One region of the Peribacillus sp. CSMR9 genome, then DNA from elsewhere that is predicted to be linked to it. Evidence: riboswitches for the same ligand, from Rfam matches in the RefSeq annotation. Region 1 holds a riboswitch; each other region holds the start of a gene.
The links. A riboswitch is a leader RNA that binds a small molecule or an ion and turns the genes downstream of it on or off. The one in region 1 is predicted to bind S-adenosylmethionine.
Positions count from the first base shown of each region.

Region 2: it holds a riboswitch for S-adenosylmethionine, as region 1 does, so the genes downstream of both, mtnW (2,3-diketo-5-methylthiopentyl-1-phosphate enolase) here and N9I19_RS14970 (sugar ABC transporter substrate-binding protein) in region 1, are expected to answer to the same signal.
Region 3: it holds a riboswitch for S-adenosylmethionine, as region 1 does, so the genes downstream of both, N9I19_RS22315 (ABC transporter permease) here and N9I19_RS14970 (sugar ABC transporter substrate-binding protein) in region 1, are expected to answer to the same signal.
Region 4: it holds a riboswitch for S-adenosylmethionine, as region 1 does, so the genes downstream of both, N9I19_RS09390 (Na+/H+ antiporter NhaC family protein) here and N9I19_RS14970 (sugar ABC transporter substrate-binding protein) in region 1, are expected to answer to the same signal.

Region 1 is NZ_JAOPHO010000032.1:39,427-43,643, forward strand. Features, by position in the region: gene N9I19_RS14965 (GTPase domain-containing protein) at 1-1,702, shown strand, start outside; SAM riboswitch class I at 1,799-1,904, shown strand; gene N9I19_RS14970 (sugar ABC transporter substrate-binding protein) at 2,021-3,133, shown strand; gene N9I19_RS14975 (sugar ABC transporter ATP-binding protein) at 3,190-4,217, shown strand, end outside.
Region 2 is NZ_JAOPHO010000003.1:98,254-102,470, forward strand. Features, by position in the region: gene N9I19_RS03610 (methylthioribulose 1-phosphate dehydratase) at 1-256, opposite strand, end outside; gene N9I19_RS03615 (2-hydroxy-3-keto-5-methylthiopentenyl-1-phosphate phosphatase) at 253-912, opposite strand; gene mtnW (2,3-diketo-5-methylthiopentyl-1-phosphate enolase) at 919-2,151, opposite strand; SAM riboswitch class I at 2,257-2,409, opposite strand; gene N9I19_RS03625 (pyridoxal phosphate-dependent aminotransferase) at 2,539-3,711, opposite strand; gene N9I19_RS03630 (carbon-nitrogen family hydrolase) at 3,811-4,217, shown strand, end outside.
Region 3 is NZ_JAOPHO010000089.1:4,480-8,696, reverse strand. Features, by position in the region: partial or broken gene N9I19_RS22325 (ATP-binding protein) at 1-758, shown strand, start outside; gene N9I19_RS22320 (MetQ/NlpA family ABC transporter substrate-binding protein) at 1,208-2,047, opposite strand; partial or broken gene N9I19_RS22315 (ABC transporter permease) at 2,125-2,254, opposite strand; SAM riboswitch class I at 2,347-2,457, opposite strand; gene blaI (penicillinase repressor BlaI) at 2,836-3,216, opposite strand; gene N9I19_RS22305 (BlaR1 family beta-lactam sensor/signal transducer) at 3,197-4,217, opposite strand, start outside.
Region 4 is NZ_JAOPHO010000014.1:13,892-18,108, reverse strand. Features, by position in the region: gene N9I19_RS09400 (chromate transporter) at 1-18, shown strand, start outside; gene N9I19_RS25215 (hypothetical protein) at 158-280, shown strand; gene N9I19_RS09390 (Na+/H+ antiporter NhaC family protein) at 489-1,805, opposite strand; SAM riboswitch class I at 1,998-2,105, opposite strand; gene N9I19_RS09385 (SOS response-associated peptidase) at 2,429-3,100, opposite strand; gene N9I19_RS09380 (hypothetical protein) at 3,161-3,316, opposite strand; partial or broken gene gltS (sodium/glutamate symporter) at 3,594-4,217, opposite strand, start outside.

The DNA.
Region 1 (4,217 bases):
CATCCAATGGGCTGAAGAGAATGATTTAAGGGTTGGCAATAAGCTTAAATGGATGGTCGAGGGGCTTAAGGATACCGGAAATTTCAATCTTCTTCTTGTGGGAAGTACAGGAAATGGCAAGACATCCTTTATACAGTCAATAGTTGGCGAGAGCATCGCTGCCGAAGATCATTCTTCACTAGTCAGCGTCAAAGACGGGGATGATTTGGAAATCCTTGAAATTACCGATACAGATAGCAAGGTTGTCATGGAGCTAACTGAATTGGATGAAACACGCCGCCAGCGCGGGACTATTGTCGATGTGACGCTTATTAGTGACTATCTTAGAAATAATCGTCTGCGATTATTGGATACACCGGGGTTCAATGGGGAAAAAAGCGTGGAATCGGATTTCCAAGGCTATTTACATGGCAGTGATGGCCTGATGTTCGTTCTTGATGCCCGGGCGCCTTTCACCGGTAGTGAACGGGACCTGTTATTGGAAATTCAAATGATGGCTCCGAAACTGCCGATTCATTTCTTATTAAATAAAATGGATACGATATACAGTGATCAAGTCGCGGTCCGGATGGAAGACGAAACATGGGATAAAGTGAATGCATATTTCCCGAATGCGAAAGTGTTCGCTTTCTCTAAACTTTATGACAGCAAGCAGCAGTTGAATGACCTTTCTGCATTCCTTCAATCGAATTATCAAGATGATAATTGGAAAGAAAGAAGATCTGAAAAAATCCTTGCTTTCATTCGTAAAACTTTATCTTATCTGTTAGAAAAACGGACAGCCAATGAACGGAAATGCGAGCATTCCATCTCTTGGAATGAACAGATGGAAGTCAAATTGAATGGTGCGGTCAATCAACTGGCTGATTTAGAAAAAGAAAAAAGTGAAAATATCATAAGGTCGTACCGTGTGCTTAAGGATGAAGTGAAAAGTCAGCTTTCTTCTAAAATTCCTGAATTACTGAGGGATTGCTCTAAATCGTTAACGGAAAGCAGTGATTTCAGTCAGGTCCATATACAGTTGAACCATGAAATGAATGAGCGGATTCAAGCCTTCATTTCTGACAAGATCATGCCTCAATATTACCGTTCTCTTCAAGATTGGATTGCTAGTTCCCAAATGGAGTTCTCACAAAGCCAACAGTTTATGGATGAGATGAGTGCCGGATTCAATGAATTATACAAAGAAGAACGGATTATGCTGGCAGGTGACTTCAGGGTATTGGATGACTGGCGCCGTGATGCCGACCGGATGACAAGCAGTATCCGCATCGATGACGTTAATATCCTTTTGCGAAGGACTCCATCACAATTGCTGCTTAAAGGAGCAGGAAAGCTGTTTGGGGCAATACCGCAAAATAAAGCCAATATGTACAATCGTTATAAGAAATACTTGGAAAGTGAAGATTACCAGGATGTTGCGGAAATGATCACTGAACGCTTCCTTACCCAATTTGGATTGTTTGAAAAATCTTTAGATCGGGACATCTCACTTTTCTATCGCAGCTCATTTGCCTTACTTCAAAAAACAATAGAGCAAACGCAGACAGAAATTAAAGACTACCAGGCTACATTGGAGCATATGAAAGAAAATCCGGAAGTTTACCGTGATCCGATCACTGTGTTCGAAGTGAAACTACGTCAGTTGGAGAGACTTGAAAAAATTGAGAAAAAGCGTCTAGCCCAGCTTCAAAGAAAATAAAAGTAGCAGGAAACATTTCGAATATTCGAAAAACTATTGACTTTACGACTATATCCCTATAAAGTGATAATTACGAAAAACGTAACACGATATATTCTCTTATCAAGAGTGGCGGAGGGACTGGCCCTAAGATGCCCAGCAACCGTTCCATTAGGAATTGGTGCTAAATCCTGCAAAACAGAAATGTTTTGACAGATAAGAGAGGGATAAGTCTGCAATACAGCTGATTAAACCTCTCTATTACTAGAGAGGTTTTTATTTTATGATTTACACCAACTTAACTGATAAGAATAATAAGAGAATGTGGAGGGAAACAAGATGGGAAGATCTATTAAAGGGATATTCGTTTCAGCCATCGCTTCGGCGTTGCTTTTAACGGGTTGTTCTACAGGACAGAGTTCCACAGAATCGAAGAAAGAAGAAAAAGTATCATTTGAAAATGTACCGGAAAGATTTGCTGATGGGGAAGGGGCCAAAATCAAAGTGATCCGTAAAATTGGCGGTGATGATCATACGGCCCAATACCTTGCTGGAGCGAAGGAAGAAGGAGAAGCAATGGGCTTTCAAGTGGATACGTATACAGCCAATGGGGATACGGCTAAATTCCATGATGCGATCGCGCAGGCTTTGCAGGAAGATTATGACGGCTATATCATCTCCCATGGTGATGATGCAGCAACAGTGAATGACGTTCAAAAGTTGGTTGATGCAGGTAAAAGCGTTGTCACATTCGATTCAATTAGCGATTTATCTAAAATAGAAGGTGTGACATTAACTTCACAGGATGATGAAGCGTTGGCAACACTGGCTTTTGATAAACTGATAGAAGAACAGAAAGGTGAAGCGGCGATTGCTTACCTTTGGGTGGATGGTTTTCCTCCAATGGTGAGAAGAAATTCAGTTTATCAGGAAAAATTAAAAGAAAACCCTGGAATTAGGGAAGTCGAAAGATTCGGAGTGGCATCTGCAGATACTGCGGTTCAAACACAAAATGCAGTAGCCGCAATGCTGAATAAATACCCAAAAGGTAAATTGGATGCCATTTTCGCAACATGGGATGCCTTCGCTATCGGTGCCGCCCGGGCGATTAAAGAAGCGGGCCGCGATGAAGTGAAGATATACGGAATTGATGTATCGAATGCAGATCTTCAGGAAATCCAATCGGCCGCTAGCTCATGGTCCTACACGGCAGCCGTCGATCCCAAGTTGATTGGTGCAGTGAATATGAGGATATTGGCAAAAAAATTAGCGGGCGAAAAAACACCGCAAACCTATGACTTAGAGGCTTCACTTATTTCACAAAAGCAAATCCAAGCCTCAAAAGAAGCCGTAAACATGGCAAATCTGTCTGGTATTGTCGAAGGATGGGGTGTATCAACGGAATTTGAAGAAGATTGGATGAAAGTTTTGAAAGCTCATTATAAAAAGTAAAAGGGGACACTCTCTTTCAAGTGAAGGGAGTGTCTGTTCAATAAGGGGGAATGGACATGGGCACGCAACTAGAAATGAAGAAAATCTCGATTGAATTTCCAGGAGTGAAGGCGCTTAGTGAAGTTGACTTTTCTATACAATCAGGGGCAACCCACGCATTGGTCGGTGCAAACGGAGCAGGGAAATCGACGTTAATGAAGGTTTTATCGGGAGCCCATGCTCATTATTCAGGTGACATTTTTATTGATGGGATAAAGCAGGATATCCGCTCGCCCAAAGTGGCGCAGGAACAGGGTATTCAAATAGTTTATCAGGAAGTAGATACGGCCCTCATCCCTTATTTAACCGTTGGGGAAAATATAATGTTGAATGATATGGTCCAAAACATGGGAAAAAAACAGATAGTTCAATGGAAGGAGCTGCACAACCAAGCCTCTTTAATTCTTGAAGATATGAAAATTCGTGTCCCTTCGAAAAAGCTGGTAAGAGACCTTACTTTGGCTGAAAAACAGATGGTCCTGATAGCAAGAGCCGTTTCGACAGAATGCAAATTCCTGATTCTCGACGAACCAACTGCTCCGTTAAGTCATACAGAAACGACAGAACTTTTTCGAATTGTAAATGAATTAAAGCAAAAAGGTGTTGGAGTCATTTTCATTTCACATCGTCTGCCTGAGATTTTTGAAATCTGTGAGGAAATTACGATCATGAGGAATGGGGAGCTTGTCACTTTTCGAAAAATGGAAGACATCACCCGTAACGAAGTGATAGAGAATATGCTAGGGAAAACCATGGATGAACAGTTCCCTGAAGTGAATTCTTCGATTGGCGACGTTATTCTGGAAGTGAGGGGATTGTCAGATACAGAGAAAGTTAAAAATGTCAGTCTGCATATTAAAGCAGGGGAGATAATCGGCTTGGCAGGGTTGGTCGGGGCTGGGAAAACGGAGTTGTGTAAAAGCCTTTTCGGTCATACTTCGATTACAGCAGGTGAAATCATCCTAAATGGCCGTAAGCTTTCTTTGAAATCACCGCACCAAGCAGTAAAAAGCGGTCTGGCACTTATACCTGAGGAACGCAGGAA
Region 2 (4,217 bases), on a different contig from region 1:
AAATAACGGTATGAAGCAAAGTTTCGGCCGATGGCCTTAGCTCCGTTTCTTCAACTGGTTTTCCTTTTAAATCCACCAATAAAAAGTCCGAATCCGATTGCTTCCTTTTATCCTTACCGCTTGCCGAAATATAAAAGAAAGGACTTTTGGGCTCGCGGATGGACAAGTTCCCGCTTGTTCCCATAAACCAATCCCTTTGGGCCAGTTCAGCTTTAATATCGGCTAGCTCCAGCCATTCTTCAGTATGTGTGTTCACGCCTTTACCTCCTCCCGCCGCTTTAAAATATCAATTACATCATAAAACGTCTCAAAACCTTGATGAGAAATCCCTTCTCTATCACAATTCTCAAGCAGCATGTCACGGGCTATGACAAAATCGGCCTGTTTTGCCGCTTCAAAATCCGTTACTGAATCTCCAATAACGAGTTTAAAATCTTCCGGACCCGTAATTTTCCTCATAATTGATGGCTTACAGCAACCGCAATCATTATTACATTGCTCATCACAAGCATGTGGCCACTCAATATAAATCTTTTCCTTATCAAAAAATGCATTGTTGCAATAAACGGAATCTGCTGGCAAGATATCATTTAAAAGAGGTGCAATGAAAAAATCCATGCCCCCGCTTACAATATATAAAGGGATATTGGCTTTTTTCGTATACTCAACGAATTCATTAAATCCTGGACGAATGCCGGCCGTCTCGCATACATATTGAATGATGTCATCCTTCAAGCCACTATCAAGCAAGGAAAACATATCACCGACCCCTGAAGATATACTGATTTTTTGCTCAAGGACATCGTCTTTCAACTTTTCCCACTCCGGAGGCGCAAATTTTTTCATGATAGAAATGATATTATCTGTGTTGGTGATCGTTCCATCGAAATCGCAAAAGATGATCGGTTTCATTATTTCTTACAATCCTCCCCATAAAACAAGAGCTTTTTTTAGTCCTTCTTCCTCAGCCGCCGCTTCTGATAGGTCCTTTCCTGCGAGTACGGCTTCAACAGCAGAACGGAATGCCTTGGCACCGCCCTCTGCTCCGTCAGGGTGTCCATGAATTCCACCTCCGGCATTAATGACACTGTCCAGCCCAAAATCCTTGATCAGGTCGGGAACCATGCCGGGATGAATGCCTGCAGAAGGTACAGGGAAGGCCTTTTTCCATGAAAATTCATCTTTTGTAAGAGCTTCAGCAATCGCTAATGTTTCCTTTTTTTCAAGTGCGACATTTCCATAAGGTGATGGGAACAAGGATAAATCCGCTCCTGATAACCTCACTAATTTACCAAGCAATAATGGATAGCCGATCCCATAAAATGATGAAGCTGCCAATGCCCCGCTATATGCGGGGTGCGCCATGATCGGTAGTTTGATATGATCATGTTCACTCAAGGCTTGCAATACATCCAAACCATATGTATGAACGTTGAACAATAATGCATCTGCCCCTGCTTCAGCCGCTTGCTTCGCCTTATCCAATAAATCAAATGTTTTCCCTGATAGATTGACAGCATATAAAGTTCGGTGGCCAGTGGTTTCAAAGACTTCATTCAAAATTCTTTTTCCCGTTTTTATTCTATCGAAAAATGGAGTCTGTTCCTGGTCAAAGAGAATCTCATCATCTTTAACTAGGTCGACACCTCCTAACGCTTGTTGCTTCAGTTGCTCATTATGGAAGGTTAGATCCCTTCCTAATACACCTTTAAAGATGCTCATCACCAGGGGCCTGTTAAATACCTCAATCTTTTCCCTTATGCCTGTAATGCCAAATTGCGGTCCCGGGAACGCTTTTTGAATAGCACCGACAAAATCCAGGTCGATCAGTTTTATTTCACCGTCCAATGAAAGTTTGCCGAAGACCGTCGTAAGGATTGCAGGTAAATCATTAGAGAAATTCCCTGCCGGATAGGCAATTTTAATTAGCGAACGGTACACTTTACGATTAAAGTAGCCGTTTGCCCTCTCTTCTTCAGATAGTGGCGTTACGGATACTACACGTCCCTTATGCTTTTCCAGTTGCTTCTGGACCAATTGGGGCAGGTCCGTCCATGTCCCCACAGTCAAACCTAAGGCAATGCTCTCTGCTTTTTTCTCATGATTTCCATTAAAGTCATGAATTAAATAAGTAGCGACTATCTCGCTCATCTGATCACTCCTATTACACGTTAGTTAACTCTCGAAGTCATTAACCTGGCATTGCTCTAAATGGTAAAAGCCCCTTCATATAAGAAGAGGCTTTAAAAAGCCATCTTCTTATCTCCCAGCCATTGGCTGCAAGAATTAGCACCGTGCCTTGTGGATTTCATGAAAATCCGGCGAAGAATTCCGCCCCATTTTACAATGGAATTACGGTCGGTTGCTGGGCTTCATAGGGCTAGTCCCTCCACCTGCTCAAAATAAGAAAACGCTGATATATAGTTACAAGTATCGAAAGATTTAGAATTTATTTTGTATTCTGACAGGTAATCCATACTTTGTCAATACGTTTTTAACCATTTAACGGTGAGATAGATTGGTTACCTCAATCCTTCGTTAAAACAAGTTTAGTGTGCGAATTCGTTCCACAGCCTCTTTTAACCGCTCTTCCGAAGTCAGAAGCCCTACCCTTACGTAACCCTCGCCAAATTCACCGAATCCATTCCCTGCGGCAACAGCTACGTGGGCATGCGTTAATAAATAGTCTGCAAAACTCTCTGACGTAAAACCTTTTGGTACCTTGAGCCAGGCAAAAAACGATGCTTCAGGAGCTTTGACTTCCCAGCCGATTGCCCTTAATCCCTCAATGAAAACATTCCTGCGCCCCTCATACATCTTCACTAATTCCTCTACACAGCTCTGCGAGTCAAGCAATGCACTTGCCGCTGCTTCCTGTATCGCCGGGAAGAGACTCACATATAGATGGTCTTGTAATAGTTCAAGAGCTTCTATGACACTTTTATTCCCCATTGCGAAGCCAACTCTCCACCCTGCCATATTGTATGTTTTCGATAGTGTGTATATTTCTATTCCTACATCCTTCGCTCCCTTTGCCTGGAGAAAGCTTGTCGGTTTTTTTCCGTCGAACCCTATCGCTCCATAAGCGAAATCGTGGACCACACAAATTGAATGCTCTCTTGCGTGGGAGACGGTTTCATCAAAAAAACTTTCAGTTGCAGAAGCACCAGTGGGATTATTCGGATAGTTCAAGAACATCATTTTGGCTTTATCAAGCACGTCTTTATGTATAACTTTGTAATTCGGAAGAAAACCATTTTCTTCTGTCAAGGGCATGAATTCGGTTTTTGCCTGGGCTAACACTACACCTGAAAGATAATCCGGATAGCCGGGATCAGGAACCAGGATCGTATCACCTGGATTTAATAAACACTGCGGCAGTTCGACAAGACCTGCCTTTCCTCCAAAGAGAATTGCCACTTCACTATTTGGATCCAGCTTGACTCCATATTCACGTTCATAAAAGACGGCAGCGGCATCCTTTAAATATTGATGTCCCCGGAATGGTGAATATTTATGATTAATCGATCTTTCAGCGGCAGTCTGTAAACTTTTCACGATATGTTCAGGCGTCGGTTGATCAGGATTTCCCTGGCCTAAATTAATGACATCATGTCCTTGCGCCGTAATCGCATTGACTTTTGCGACAAGTGAGGCAAAAAACTGCTTTGGCAGGTCCTGAAGCTTTCCGGATTTTTCGAATTGCAACATTTATACACCTTCTCTGAAATTTCTTGAAATTCTAGTCACAAATGATATATGTTTATCATAGTCTTGTAAAGCATTTTTTACATGTGGGGGTTTTAAACGATGAAGTGGAAAATAGCTTGTATTCAAATGGATATAGCATTCGGGCAACCGGATATCAATTTTCAGGTTGCGGAACAATGGTTGGAAGAAGCAGCACGGTCAGAACCCGATATCGTCATTTTACCAGAGCTTTGGACAACTGGATACGACTTGACCAGGTTAAATGAGATTGCTGATCAAGAGGCGGAAAAAACGATTGAATTCCTTAAAACACAGGCAAGGAAACACGAGATTCACATCGTAGGCGGTTCCATTGCCAAAAAAACGAGCAAGGGTTTCTATAACACCATGATCATCATCAATAAGGATGGCAAACTCATTAAAGAGTATGATAAGCTTCACTTATTTCAATTGATGGATGAACATCGCTACCTGCAGCCAGGTGAAAAAGAAGGTTTATTCACTCT
Region 3 (4,217 bases), on a different contig from region 1:
CTCGAGATATCACTGAACGTTTAAAAACAGAAGAATTACTGCGAAAATCAGAGAAGCTTGATGTGGTAGGAAAATTAGCTACAGCAATAGCTCATGAAATTCGAAATCCACTAACAACTATTAAAGGATTTATACAACTAATACAATCAATGAAAAATAAAGAAAATCAGTGGTACATAGATGTAATATCATCAGAAATTGAACAAATAGAAGTAATCACAAATAGATTTATGATAGTAGCTAAACCACAAGCAGTAAAGGTTCAACTCAATAATTTGAGCATGTTAGCAGAACAAGTTATAACGCTATTGCAACCTCAAGCAATGATGAAAAATATACAGATCAGAACAGAGCTTAAATCAGAAATTCCCTACATACCTTGTGAAGGAAACCAAATAAAACAAGTGTTTATCAATATCTTAGAAAATGCAATTGAAGCGATGTCAACGGGAGGAGAAATTTTGGTTCAAATCGATACACTTGATAGTCATCAAGTAAGTATTTGTTTTATCGATCAAGGATGTGGGATTCCAAGAGAACGTATCCCATATCTTGGAGAACCTTTTTATAGTATCAAAGAAAAAGGGGTTGGCTTAGGGTTAATGATCTGCTATGAAATTGTGAAAGCACATCAAGGAAAGATAGTTATTGAAAGTGAAATGAATAAAGGAACAACAGTTAATGTTATTCTTCCCATCTATTTTCTTTCTTATCAAAGGATTCTTTTAATTTCTTTCATGGGAAAGGCTTTTCGGTGATTACATACGTCGGTGTCGACTGGATATGACTACTTACAAATATTGAATGATTGGTATATCTTATACAATATTTTATGTAATCTTTATATCACTTTTGGATTGCATATTATCACGATTTTCTTAGTTTCTTTTGACATGGAGAGGATTGACCGTGACGACGGCAATATCCACACAGAATAACTAGATGTTGATCCGTAATTCTCTCAATTAGTTGATTTTGTTTGTTTTGCATTTTAAAATTCATAGTAGGGCTTCCTCCTTAAGAATTTGAGTTTAGTTAAGTATTTATGTTTAAGAAATTTACGCTTTAAGTTTTTTTGTAGCTTCTATTAAGCTGCTTTTTGTAAACTGATTTTTTGCTTTTCTAGTGTATAGACATAGAAGAACCCCGAGTAATGGACCTTTTTCGAAGTGTCCATTATTCGGGGTATAGTTCATGAAAGGGTGTTTTATTTAGATACAGGTATGACTGCACCTTTATATTTTTTAGTAATGAAGTCTTGTATTTCTTTAGAGCGAAGTACTTCTACTAACGCTTTTACTGTCTCTTTATTTTCATCGCCCTTACGTACAGTGATAATGTTTGCATATGGATTATCTTCACCCGATTCAACAGCGATTGGGTCTTTAAGCGGATCTAGCCCTGCATCTAACGCATAGTTCGCATTAATAACAACCGCATCACCTTCGTTGTTATTATAAATTTGAGGTAATAGGCCACCTTCTATATCTGCATTAAAAGTTAAGTTTTTAGGATTTTCTACAATATCATTAATCGTAGCTTCTGTTTTATTGATGCCTTCTTTTAGCTTAATAACGCCTTCTTTTTCAAAAATAGATAGAATACGTCCTTGTTCAGCTACAGCATTACGCATAATAACTGTACCGTTTTTTGGAAGATCTTTTAAGCTATCATACTTTTTAGAGTAAATGCCGATTGGCTCAATATGAATAGCACCCGCATTTACAAAGTCATAGTCTGGATTCTCTTTTAACACTGATTTAAGATATGGAACGTGTTGGAAATAATTTGCATCAATCTCTTTATCAGCTAACGCTGTGTTCGGAATAATATAATCTTGGAATGTTTTAATTTCTAAATCAATTCCCTTTTCCTTTAATAATGGCTTTGCCTCTTCTAAAATTTCAGCATGTGGAATGTTTGATGCACCCACAAGGATTTTCTTTTCTTTGTCTGAAGAATCTGATCCGCTGTTAGTCGTACCGCAAGCTGCTAAACTTAATACTAATGCTGAGGAAACTGCTAAAGTTGATATCCACTTTTTCATAATTCATTTCTCCCTTATCGTTTATCTATTTTTGTTGTACATATATCACCTATAAATTGAATAAAACACAATGACTAAACATCATTATTATTGAGCTGAAACCCTTCAAGATATAACAAATTACCTAAACCACCTGCACCAGCCCCAGCAACCAACTAGAAGGATTGTTGTAACTGTAATACCTGAAATTAATGCTGGCAGCAGCTCTTAGTATGTTAGTTTGTAGGGGAAAGGAAAGTTTTTTCTCCTCAAAAAAACCTTTCTACACATGAGTAGAAAGGTTGGTTAAACAATCCTTTCTCTCATCTTCCAAAGCACATTGCTTTGCAGGAATTGGCACCATATCAGTTAATTAACTGACGGTTGCCGGGCTTCACAGGGCACAGTCCCTCCACCTCTCTTGATAAGAGTCAAACATTATATTCAATTAAACGAAATATTTTAAATTCAGTAAATATAGTATGAGAGTGATCTTATCATGACCATATGGTAGTGTCAATCAAAAAATTGTTCAATTAATTTGAATTTGCGGATGATTGTGTTAAATGTTTTATTCCTGTAGCCCTTACGATTGCTTGTTCCAGGCCCTGCAGAAGCCTTCACTATCAAGAAGCGTGATAAAAAACATCTATTGAATTAAATTCATGCATAACTATTATTAAGACGAAAGTTCTGATTTTTTTCGTATCAAACTACGCAGATAATTACATGGGAAATATGTCCGCGGCTATTTCGATTTCGACCGAAAAAAGCGATTTGGAAAAATCCCAAATCGCTTTTTTATAGTATTATTTTTTAGGTGTTTTATTTAAAATAAAGCGTAGTTCATTGATATCATCATCAGATAGGGCATCTTCCTGAATGAATTGGACAAGCATGGATTTCAGGGTACCTCCATAGATACGGTTGATAAATGATTCGGTCTCGGCACGCTGGCACTCTTCCTGTGTATAGAGCGGGTAAAAGGTGTAAATTCTTAGATTTTTATCGACACCTACTACATCTTTTTGAACCAATCGATCGAGAAGAGTGCGTATGGTTTTCGGCTTCCAATCGGTACTCTCCTGTAAGGAAACTATGATGTCATTTGCTGTTTGAGGGGCTTTATCCCAAAGCACGTTCATGATTTCCCATTCTGATTCTGATATGCTAGGAATGTTTTTCTCCATTTTTCTCCCCTCCATTTTCTTTATAGATTCCTAAATCTTTTAAAATTGATAAAGTAATTTCTCCCGCCTTGCTTCCAGATGAATCATCTTCATTTTGTATATTGGTAGCAAAGAAATAAGTATCGTTCTTCGTCTCTACATACCCGATAAACCAACCATTGATGTTTTTTCCATTCACTGTTCCTGTACCTGTTTTTCCTGATAGGCGAGCTTCCTCATTCTTTTCTAAGAGCAGGGCGTCCTTCACAGCTTGGATATGCATTTCCTTATATCGCAATTGATTGTAATAAAAGGCTTTCAGCAGTTGGACTTGCTCGACTGGAGAAATTTTCAATGAGGATTCGAGCCAGAATTCACCCAATTCCCCAGATACATCGGAATTTCCATAGTTTATCGCTTGCAGATTGGATTGTATTGTTTCAAATCCCGTTCTGCGATCTAATTCTTGGAAATACCAGTTTACCGAATTTTGTAAAGCGGATGAGACATCCTGATCCTTATTCCAAGCTTCATAGGGTTGCTCATTCCCATCCCAGGAAAGAGTGGATTCTTCGGGTGATATCACATTTGATTCTAGTGCAAATAAGGCACTATAGATTTTGTATGTGGAATCGGGTGATACCCGCAAAGTACTTTTCTCTTCATTATAAATGCGATATTGCTGTGCGTTATGATCATATAAAACAAAGCTTCCTTCATACCCTTTAAAGAATTGATGTAAATCCTCATAAACTACTCTGTCATTTTTAAAATAGTATCGGTCTTTTTCCGTCGCAAATGCGAAAACGAAAGGTAATTGGATTGTCAAAATGATACTGGCCAACACATAAATAAAGACGCTTTTTCTTATCGATTTTTTTGTGGAATGCTTATAGGCAGAAATTTGTTCAATTCGTTTTTTGATTTGAAGCTTGGAACCGTTTAATTGTGTCACTAACTGTAGATTACTTGACCGTTTTGAAAGATCCAAAAAATTAATGATAGTATTTCCATATTCACTA
Region 4 (4,217 bases), on a different contig from region 1:
GTTGTCTTCTATTCATAACGACTCATTTTTCCGTTCAACACACTTCCATGTAATCTCTAAATCTTGGACATACTGAAAATATGACTGATCGGTATGGAAACGAAATATTTGTTCAAGTGAAACATTATCAAACAGACATATTTTTTAAAATGGTGCGATGGTACAACCTGAGTTTCGTGATTTTGTGGAAATGAAGGAGGAACGTGGATTTTCCGTCGTTCATCAATATGGACCTGAATTAGGCAGTTATTTTGATGATGGGCAAAAGTTGGTTCCATAAATTAAAGAAATATCAAGCAGGAGAATTCGAATTTATAGTTCAGATGAGGAGCGACTTTGTTACTTTCTAAACATTGATTAGCATTTATCATGCATAAGAGCGAGGATGACTTCGCGTTTTTTATTGTTTTTTTCCTATAGTATTTTAACCATACAAACAACACCCTGAATCCAATGATTCAGGGTGTTGTTTCAAAATTATTCTCATTTTAAGAAGTACGTTTCTTCGCTTCATCATTTCCCGGCTGAAACCGTGGAAAACCAATCAAGATGGCAACGATTCCACAAAGTCCAATAAGTATTGGGTAATATGAATATGGCAAGATGCTTATAGGGGAAATCTTTGCTACCCCTGCTGCAACAAGCAGCTGTGCCCCATATGGAATCAACCCTTGGATGCTACACGCAAAAACGTCAAGTAAGCTCGCCGATTTACGTGGATCAATCCCATATTTCTCGGCAATATTTTTGGCTAGCGGCCCAGCAATGATAATCGAAATCGTATTATTTGCCGTTGAAAGGTTCGTCAAACCAACAAGCCCGGCAATGCTGAATTCCGCTCCTTTTTTTGATTTGCTATTTCGGGTCACAAGGTGGAGTAAATAATCGATGCCACCATTATGTTTGATGACAGCTACCATACCTGCTATTAAAATGGCAAGAAAGGAGATTTCATACATTCCCGCCATTCCTTCCCCAACTTTTTGAATGACACCCAACGGTTGATAACTTCCATCAGCCAAGCCGATAATTCCGGCAAATACGATCCCGATGGAAAGGACCAGAAACACATTCACTCCTGCCAATGCGGTGATCAATACGCAAAGATATGGAACGATCTTCACCCAATTATAAGCATGTTGGGAAATGTCGGCTTGTTCACCCATTGTTAAAATTCCAAGGATGGCACATGTGATGATGGCGGCAGGTAAAACGATGAAAAAATTCACTTTAAACTTATCCTTCATTTTTGTTCCCTGTGTCCGCACTGCAGCGATTGTTGTATCCGAAATGAAGGATAGATTATCCCCAAACATCGCACCACCAATAACGGCCGCCATTGAAAGGGCAAGCGAAATATCTGTTTGCTCACTAATTCCAACCCCAATAGGTGCTAGGGCAACAATCGTTCCCATGCTTGTCCCCATAGATAAAGAAATAAAACAAGCAATAATGAAAATCCCTACCATCAATAGATTTTGCGGAAAAACAGCCAAGGCAAGATTCACTGTTGATTCAACTGCCCCCATGCCATTTGCAACCTTGGAAAAAGCGCCAGCCAAAAGGAAAATGATAACCATTAACATGATATTGGAGTCCCCGGCACCTTTACAGAAGATTTCAACCTTTTCATTGAAAGTCTCTTTCCGATTCATTGCCAATGCAGCTGCTGATGCGATAGAAATCGCAACAATCACCGGAAATGAATAAAAATCTTTAGTGATGATTCCGGAGCCAATAAATAAAATTAAAAAAACGACAAATGGGATCAATGCCCAGGGATTCCCTTTATTGTTTGCACTCATGATGAACACCTCTTTTTATTTTTCGCATGACATATGTCACAGCCTTTATTCTTTTAACAGTTTTTGCAAATAACGCTAATAATAACCTGATATGCCCAATAATGGAATCAACAGCTTTAAAACTGTCGGCATAAAAAAAGACCTCTTCCTTTAAACAACAAGAAGAGGTCTTTTAATTTATAAAAAACGCCCCCCTTATCTTTCAGGCAAAAATTAGCCTGCTGGATTTGGCACAGCACTCCTATTAAGTCTGCTGCCGAGACATCTTCGGGCCAGTCCCTCCGTCTCTCTTGATAAGAAGATCTAAATTATATAATTTATCAAATATTACGATATCCACCAGAAAAGTACCAGACTGGAAACTCGCCGAAACCATCTGAGTTTGTGAAAGTGACATCGAAAGCCATATTGAAAAGCAAATATAAGAGTACAGCATTTTATGTATTTTCGCAAGGTTTAGTTTTAAAGTATTTCACATGTGGACCTTAATATTATAAAGGGCCTTTTACAGGTGCAGTAAATAAGGTTTTTTCAATAATGATTTACTTGTTATACTATGATCCAAATCCTGTCTTTTATCAGGAAGGAACTAAAAATAAAAAGAGGTCTAAAGAAAGGACCTCTCAGCAAATTTGTTGTATTAGGTTAGGTGAATTATTTTTAGTTGAGTTCACATCAGTCGATACCTCAAATGCTTCCATCTGTTCAGGATCGAATGATTTTAAATACTGCTGCAGATATGCAGGATCATTAATGGATGGATTCAACCAATCTTTTTCATCTTCAGGTTTTAGGATGACAGGCATACGATCATGAATGCTGGTCATTAGCTCATTAGGAACGGTCGTTATAACTGAGCACGAATAAATGTTGATGCCCTCTCGAGATTTCCAGGATTCCCAGAGACCGGCCATACCAAATGGAGCATGATTCTTAAGCTTTATTCGCATGGGTATTTTTCGCTCGGGTTCCTTCTTCCACTCATAAAAGGAATCAGCGATTATCAAGCATCGTTTCTTCTTATACGCATTCTTGAAGCTTGCCTTCTCAGCAATGGATTCCGCTCTGGCATTGATCATTTTGTAGCCCACTTTTTCATCTTTTGCCCAAAAAGGAATGAGTCCCCACCGAAGATATCCAAGTCGATTCCTAGCCCCGTCATTAATGACGGATAGCACGGAGTGGGAAGGTGCAATATTGTAACTGAATTGGTATTCTTCATCAAATGATCCTTGAATATCGAACCGGTCTTTTATTTCTTCAATGTCAGTGAAAAGGGTGAAACGTCCGCACATAATATCGCCTACCGTTTTAAGATTTATTACAGTGTAACAAATGGAACGGGCTGGTACAAATCAGCGTTCTAAAATCCTGATGTCGGTAAATGGTTGATTGAATAATTCGCTGGAAATCAAAAGTGTTCCAAGGACCTCTCTTTCATCTTCAGCTTTAATGATTTCCGACAAAATTAAGGTACTGCCATTCCTGACCGTTACATTATATTCATTCATAGGATCCCCCCTCTAATGTTAGATGGTTGTTATTATAAACCAAAAACCTCCAAGTATCATTATTGACCTTTAGCAGAGTCGTGGTTAATCCACTAATGAGGAGCCTAGAGTGGTTCCATTAAACTTGATTACGTTTAAGCTTTATCACCCGAACCAATCCGAGATCCTCATTTCATAGTAAAGGAAGCTTCTAATCTTCCATTTGCATTCAACATAACATATAGATAAAAAAGACTGTCCCTGAATAAAATCAAAGACAGCCTGGTCAGAAGGTTTTTCACTTCAACAAATTTATACTGGTAATGATAATAGGGATAGCAAAAAGGTCGATGAGGAATGCCCCTACGATCGGTACGATAAGAAATGCCCTTCTCGAAGGACCAAATTGACCTGTAATGGCAGACATATTTGCCATTGCGTTGGGAGTTGCCCCTAATCCATGTCCGATAAAGCCACCAACCATGACAGCTGCATCATAATTCTTACCTAGTAATCTGAATAATACCAATGTACCAAGTAGTACTATGAAAAATACCTGGACGAAAACAATTAGAAGCATCGGCAATGCCAAATTGGCCACTTCCCATAGTTTTATGCTCATTAAGGCCATAGATAGAAAGATTCCCAATGTTATGTCTCCGATAAGATCGATGCTTTTCATATCCACAGCTTCTCTTTTAAAACCATCAAGAATATTTCTAACGATAACTGCTACAAACATTGCTCCTACATAGCTCGGCAAAACAAAACCGGTTGAACTCGAGAAAAGCTCTCCTAAGTAAGAACCTGCTGCCATACAGAATGTTATGATCAGAATCTGGATCATGAAGTTTTGGGCGTTGATCCCTTTGGATGAATCTCCGTTCGTTTCCACGGCTGCTGCCACTTCATCATTAATATC